One region of the Hydrogenophaga aquatica genome, then DNA from elsewhere that is predicted to be linked to it. Evidence: predicted binding sites of a transcription regulator. Region 1 holds the regulator's gene; the other holds the start of a gene.

Evidence for each region. Region 1 encodes FliA, which starts transcription of late flagellar genes. Its sites were predicted from a motif close to CTAAAGTTTNNNNNNNNNNNGCCGNTA; they were not measured.
Region 2: ACYVHH_RS06335 (flagellar protein FliT) is a predicted target of FliA. The motif match lies at 2,168-2,194, and genes of this name have one in related genera.

The regions. Positions count from the first base shown of each region.
Region 1 is NZ_BAAGVK010000002.1:294,747-298,145, reverse strand. It holds gene flhF (flagellar biosynthesis protein FlhF) at 1-1,059, shown strand, start outside; gene ACYVHH_RS02540 (hypothetical protein) at 1,052-1,774, shown strand; gene ACYVHH_RS02535 (RNA polymerase sigma factor FliA) at 1,749-2,468, shown strand; gene ACYVHH_RS02530 (hypothetical protein) at 2,475-2,879, opposite strand; gene flgM (flagellar biosynthesis anti-sigma factor FlgM) at 2,905-3,225, opposite strand; gene flgA (flagellar basal body P-ring formation chaperone FlgA) at 3,364-3,399, opposite strand, start outside.
Region 2 is NZ_BAAGVK010000008.1:69,491-72,889, reverse strand. It holds gene fliF (flagellar basal-body MS-ring/collar protein FliF) at 1-910, opposite strand, end outside; gene fliE (flagellar hook-basal body complex protein FliE) at 1,101-1,415, shown strand; gene ACYVHH_RS06340 (flagellar protein FliT) at 1,445-1,747, opposite strand; gene ACYVHH_RS06335 (flagellar protein FliT) at 1,828-2,130, opposite strand; gene fliS (flagellar export chaperone FliS) at 2,241-2,666, opposite strand; gene ACYVHH_RS06325 (GNAT family N-acetyltransferase) at 3,026-3,399, opposite strand, start outside.

The DNA of each region.
Region 1 (3,399 bases):
GACGTGACGCTGCCCTTCGGCCAGGCCAGTGAGCCTGCCTCCCGCCCTGCCGCGGCTGCCAAGGCTGCCCCCGAGGCCGCCCGCAAGCCGGCCGAACAGGAGGCAGGTGCCAACCCGCGTCTGGCCGACGAGATCAACAACCTGCGCACCATGATGGAGGAGCGCTTCAACACGCTGGCGTGGATGGGTAACGCCCGTCAGAACCCGATCCAGTCGAGCCTCATGCACAAGCTGATCCGCGCGGGCTATTCCCCCACCGTGGCTCGTGCCGTGATGGAGCGCCTCCCCTCCGAGCATGGAGCCGCAGACGCCTTCCGGTGGACGCAGGAGGTGCTCGCACGCAACCTCAGGACGGCCCAGGACTCCAGCTCGCTCTGTGACGAAGGCGGCGTGTTTGCGCTCATCGGCTCCACTGGTGTCGGCAAGACCACCACTGCCGCCAAGCTGGCCGCCCAGTGTGTCAAGGCTTATGGCGCGAACAGCGTGGGCCTGATCACCCTGGATACCTACCGGGTGGCGGGCTACGAGCAGCTGCGCGCATACGGCCGCATGCTGGGCGTGGTCGCGCACCTGGCGCATGACCGCGCCGCGCTGCAGGACCTGCTCAACCTGCTGGCCAACAAGCGCATGGTCATCATCGATACGGCAGGCCTGGGGCAGAAAGACCCGCGGATCCAGGAGATGATGGAGATGCTTGCCACCCCGAAGATCAAGAAGCTTCTGGTGCTGAATGCAGGCAGCCACGGTGACACCCTGGACGAAGTGTTCCAGGCATACAAGGGCACCCAGCTGTACGGCGCTGTGTTGTCCAAGGTGGACGAGGCGGCGAAGCTGGGACCGGCGGTCGATGCGCTGCTGCGTCACCAGGTGACGTTGCGTGGCTTGAGCACGGGGCAGCGCGTGCCTGAAGACTGGCAGCGCCCTGACGCGCAGGCGCTCGTGCGCATGTCCATGGCCAGCAGCGGCAAGTCGGCATACGACCCGCGCTCCTCGGAGCTTGCCTTCTTCTTTACCGATCCGGTTCAGTCCGCAGTGCAACTGGATGCCTGGCATGTTTGAGTCACATTTCGACCAGGCCCGTGGCCTGGCAGCCTGGGAGTTGCAGCCGCCTACCAGAGTCGTTCCCGTGGTTGCAGGCGACTCCGCCGCGACGCTGGGCGTCAGCCATGAACTCCTGTGGATGCTGGAGCAGGGCCTGAGCCGTCAGGAATTGCCGGTGACTGTGATGGAAGGCCTCCACGGCCTGCGTCCTCAGGACGTGAGGCTCGGCCACCGAGCCGTGCTGAGCCGCTGGCTGGGGGACGTTGCCCAAGGGAGCGTCGTTCTGCTGCATGCGCCGCTGGAGGTGCTGGCGGTGCTGCTGGCGGACAGCCAGGCCAGACCGCTGGTGGCCTTGCGCGACGAAAAGCATTCGCTCGTCTGGGCGTATAACGCTGTGAAGGTTCTGGTGCAGGCGGCAGGCCTGCAACCGATCCTTGTCCAGCCGGAAGAGGGCTCTGCGGCACGCCGCGAGCGGATATCGGAAGCCTTTGCCAGCACGTGCCGCGAGCGCCTGGGAGTGATTCCATCGCTGTGGATGCTGGGGTATGATGAACAGTGTTCGGGGGTTTTGCGTCGTGCAGACGATGCTTGTCTCTTGCGAGTGCTGGACAGTGCTTTGATGATTGATGACGAGCGCGCCCGAAACCATGTTGACCACAACCTTGAGTACCGCCAGTCACAAGCCGATCAGTCCATCGGAGCTTCAGATGTACACCGCCAAAGGCACGCTTGACCGTGATGCCCAGTTGCGCAAGTACAGCCCTTTGGTTCATCGTCTTGCCCACCACATGATTGCCAAGTTGCCGGCAAGCGTGGAGGTCGACGATCTCATCCAGGTCGGCATGATCGGCCTGACGGAAGCCCTTGCCCGTTACGAGCCGTCCCAGGGTGTGCAGTTCGAGACGTTTGCGAGCCAGCGCATCCGCGGGGCCATGCTTGACGAACTCCGCGATGGCGACTGGATGTCCCGCGGCGCACGCAAGATGCAGAAAGACATCGAGCATGCCGTGCAGCGGCTAGAGCAGCGTCTGCAGCGCGTCCCCCGGGAGTCCGAGATCGCCGAGGAGCTGGACATGTCCTTGCCCGATTACCAGGAGATGCTGGCCCGGGTGCGGGGCACCCAGCTGGTCTATCTTGAAGACCTTTCGGCCAAGGGCGATGACGAGGACAACTTCCTGGACCGCTACCTACCGGCCGACAGCCAGTCGAACCCGGAGTCGCTGCTGGGAGACCAGCGCATGCGCGCGGCCTTGGTGGAGGCGATCAAGAAGTTGCCGGAACGTGAGCAGCACGTCATGAGCATGTATTACGAACATGACATGAACCTCAAGGAGATTGCTGCTGTTCTGGGGGTGACCGAGTCGCGGATCTGTCAGCTGCACAGCCAGTCGATCGCCCGTTTGCGCGCCCGCTTGCGCGAACACTGACCGGCCTCAGGCCTTGAGCACGGTGCTTCCGGGTTTTCCTGGAGCGCCGTAGCCGCCGCTGCCAAGCTTGCTGTACGCCCGCAACTGGTCTTGCGGGAACAGGACCGACAGCGCCCGGGTGGCATGGGCCTGTACGCGCATCGTGCCCTCATACAGGTTGCCCAACGCCGTCTGCAGTTTTCCGTGCATTTCCAGGATGTGGGCGGGCACGGGTTCGGTCTGGAAGCTGGCGGCCAGAAACGGCTGTGCCTTGGCCAGCGCCTGCTGAAGCCTCTGACAGCAGGCCTCAAATTCATCAAAGTTTCCGGATGAAACAGAAGCCACAGAGGCCGCGGATGCGGCCTCTGTGATTTTGAGCAACTCTTCCAGAGTTTCAAGACATTGGGGCCAAGGGGAGGGCGCCGGGGTCATCTTCTGGAGGGATGAGGGAAAAGGTTCAGTTGGCCGATGCCACGCCCAGCATTTCGCGGGCGTTGGAAAGCAGTTTGTCCGCAATGGCTTCCGCGTTGACGGAGAAGGAGCCGTTTTCGATGGCGGCGCGCATGGCCTGGACTTTCTCGGCGTTGAAGACGTCTGTGCCAGAACGTGCCACGCCGTTAGTCATCGTCTGCGTGACCGGTGACAGTTTCACGGTAACGCTGGCGCCCACCCCTTGTGTTTCAGGGGTGTTTTGCGAGTTGACGGGCCTGTCCGCGGGCTTCGCGGCTCCCACGGGGGTGGCGCCAACTGGCTTTTCTGACAGGTTGTTGACTTTCATGGCACTCTCCATGCCCTGCAGCTGTGCGGGGCTGTTCGAGAGGTTTATCGACCAGACAAGTCGGGACTTTACCCCTTTTTTAAAAAAAAGGGGTGTTTTGTGGGCTCCCGGCCGTTGCCTGGAGTCCACAGGTGGTCGTCAGAGGCTGATCTCGACCGTTTCCGCATCGCGCAC
Region 2 (3,399 bases), on a different contig from region 1:
GGCTGCGCACGGTGCTGGGTTCGCCGTTCTGGTTGGGCCGGTGCTGCTCGCTGGTCTGCTCGGTCAGGGAAAAATCGACATCGGCTGTGACCTGGGCGCGCACGTTGTCGCGGCCCAGCACGGGCTCCAGCAGGTCCAGAATGCGCTGGGTGTACATCTTTTCGATGGTCCGCGTGTATTCCAGCTGCTTGGAGTCCGGGCCGCCTGATTCGCCGTCGGGCGACTGGGACAGCAGGTTGCCGTTCTGGTCCACCACGCTCACGGCTTTGGGGTTCATCTCGGGCACGCTGCTGGCCACCAGGTGGACGATCCCTGCAATCTGGGTGCGATCCAGTGTGCGCCCGGGGTAAAGCGTCAGCAGCACGCTGGCGGAAGGCTTTTGCTGCTCGCGGAAGAAACCGTTCTGGTTGGGCAATGCCAAGTGGATGCGGGCATCCGATACGGAGCTGAGCGCGGTGATGGAGCGGGTCAGTTCCCCTTCCAGCCCTCGCTGGAAGGTCAGGCGTTCCTGGAACTGCGTCATGCCCAGCCGGGTGGTGTCAAGCAGTTCAAAGCCAACGGTCGATCCGCGCGGCAGGCCCTGCGAGGCCAGACGCAATCTGGTGTCATGCACCTTGTCTGCCGGCACGAGGATGGCGCTGCCGCCATCGGCATGCTTGTAGGGAATGTTCAACTGCGACAGTTGCGCGAGCACCGCGCCGCCGTCCTTGTCAGACAGGTTGGCATAGAGGACGCGGTAATCCGGGCGGTTGGCCATGTAGAAACCGGATGCCAGCACCCCCACCATCGCCAGGACGCCAACGCCCAGCAAGAGCTTGCGTGCGCTGCTCAGGCGAGAGAATCCAGCCACCAGCGGATTGGACGGTGTGGCGGGCAGCGGGCTTTCAATCTCGGCGACGGCTGTGTTCATGTTGTGGCTGGCTCGGTAATCCCGGCCCGGTTTGAGGTTCCCAGGCCCTGTCTGGCGAGATTATGGGAGCCATGTGGCCGCGCTAAAGCAAAAATAGGCCGGTTTTCTGCCCGCTGTTCGCCTTTAAGTTTGACGGGCACCGCCCGTAGCATAGGACCCATCTGAAAGTACTGCTCCAAGGAGCCACACCATGGACCTGCGCCTTACACCTTTGACGAATGCGAACCTGTCAGCCTTGCGCCAGACAAAGGCGGCGGGTGCAGGAGCGGCTGCGGGCGTTCAGGGGGGCTTCGGTGACGCCTTCAAGACGGCGTTGCAGAATGTGAGTGCGGCTCAGAACAAATCGTCGGAGCTGCAGACCCAGGTACAGCTGGGCAATCCGAATGTGAGTCTGGAAGAAACCATGCTGGCCATGCAGAAGGCCCAGATCGGCTTCCAGGCCGCGCTCCATGTGCGCAACCGGATGATGCAGGCTTATACCGATGTGATGAACATGCAGGTGTAAAAAAAGCGGCCCGAGTGGGCCGTTTTTTGTCAGTGCAGTTGCACGGGATGCTGCACATGCATCATCCGTCCAAGATCGTCAATCCAGGGTTCGGCCAGTTCCCTTATCTGCGCATCGTGGCGCAGGATGGTCATCATGATGCGGTGTTTCTCCGCTCGATCTTCAGCCGACAGATCCAGGGCGCCTGACCGCTCGCGCAGTTGCTCGATCAGCACCGCGCACGCGCCTTCCAAGCGCACCACTTCGTCCCAGTCTTCGGCTTCAGCAGCCTTCAGCATGAGTGAACTGGTGGTTTCGATGGCCTGGTAGTAGTCCAGCAGCGTCTGCATGATGCGTTCCTTGCGCGGTGTTTTTGTGTTCCTGCAATTCTTATCGGCGTAGGCTGGCAGAACTTGACGAAGATGTAAGGATGTCAGTGACGCATGGCGTCGGTCCCAGGGCAAAGAATGTGGCTGAGGCCCGACATCCATGGCTCGGCCAGGGAGCGGATCTGCGCTTCATGGCGCAGGATAGAGAGCATGATGCGTTGCTTGCTGGCTTTCTCGGCAGGGGACAGTGTGGCAGATCGTGCCAGTTCGCGGGCGCGCTGCACCTGTTCACCGCACACCTCTTCCAGTCGGCTGACTTCATGCCAGTTGCTTTGACGAGCTGCCAGAAGCATGCGCTCGCTGGTGCGTTCGATGGTTTGGTACTGGGTCAAGAGGGATGTGGTCATCAGCTGTTCTGTTCGGCAGTTTTGTTCTTGTAATTCATATCGACATGCCGCGCACGGTGTTGAGCTGGAATAGCGCTGGATAAACCGGGTTTATCGGCACGTCGTGCCCCTCAGGTCTTGGGCGTACCAGGTTCTGGTGATGCGTTGTTCTGGCGAATCTGGACCCAAGCCTCGGCTATGGGCTTGATCATCCCGATGACCTCCTGAATCTTGGCCGTGTCGTTCTTGAGGTTGGCTTGTGTTAAGGCCATGATGGCGTAGTCATACACCGCCGCGAGGTTGGCGCTGATCTCTCCGCCTCGCTCAAGGTCCAGGTTGGCGTAAAGGCCTTCCTGGAGTATGCGTATGGCCTTGTTGATGTGCTTGATCTTGGCGGAGATGTCCTGTTGCGCCATGGCACCCATGGCGGCATTCAATGTTTCCAGCAGCGATTCGTACATGAGTGCGACGAGCTGGTGCTGGTCATGTCCCACAGCTCGAGTCTCGATGCCGATGCTGCGGTAGGCGGACGCGGCGCGGCGGTGGCTAGTGGTCATGCGCGGTCCTTGATAAGGGTTTGGTGGGAGGTCTCTGCATATGTCGTCTCAGGCTGCGATGACTCAAGTCGATATTCTGCCTCTGAACGGCGATGGCTCTTACCCGGTCTCGCGGCCGGTTTTCACTGGCCTCTTGGCTGCAGTGTTCATACTGGATGGTGTTGACGTAAATCAGCGAAGATGCATGGGCCAGTGACTGTAGAAAGCCACGTTCAATAGAGTCCCCGTGGTCTGAATCCCGTCCCGGACAGGAGCTGGCAAACCAGCAGGTTACTCGCCTTGGTGTCCAAGGGTCCAAGGGATTTCCAGGTGTACTTGATTTGAACCCATGGTTTATATGTCTCGAAGTAGAGGCAAGGTCAGTCCTGGATCAGAATTTTCATGATCTGGCCAGAGGCTACGAAACCATTCGCTGCGTAGAACGGTTGAGCTGCCGCTGCGCTCTCAAGGGATACCTTGAAACAGCCGAGCTTGCGCGCTTCGTCCAGAAGGGCACTCAGGATCAGCCTACCAATCCCTTTGCCGCGCATATCTTTTGCCACAACCATATCTTCGACGATTCCGGAGCGTCCGCCACGCACGCGGCTAATGACAAAAACCGAGCCAAAGCCGACCAACCTGTTGTTCCAAACGGCAACACAAGCATGGCAGTCTGGTTGAGTGGCGAAAGCTTCGGCGAGGGAAAGAATGGCTTCTGCATTTGGTCGGTAGTCGCTGACATCCTGGAGCAGGT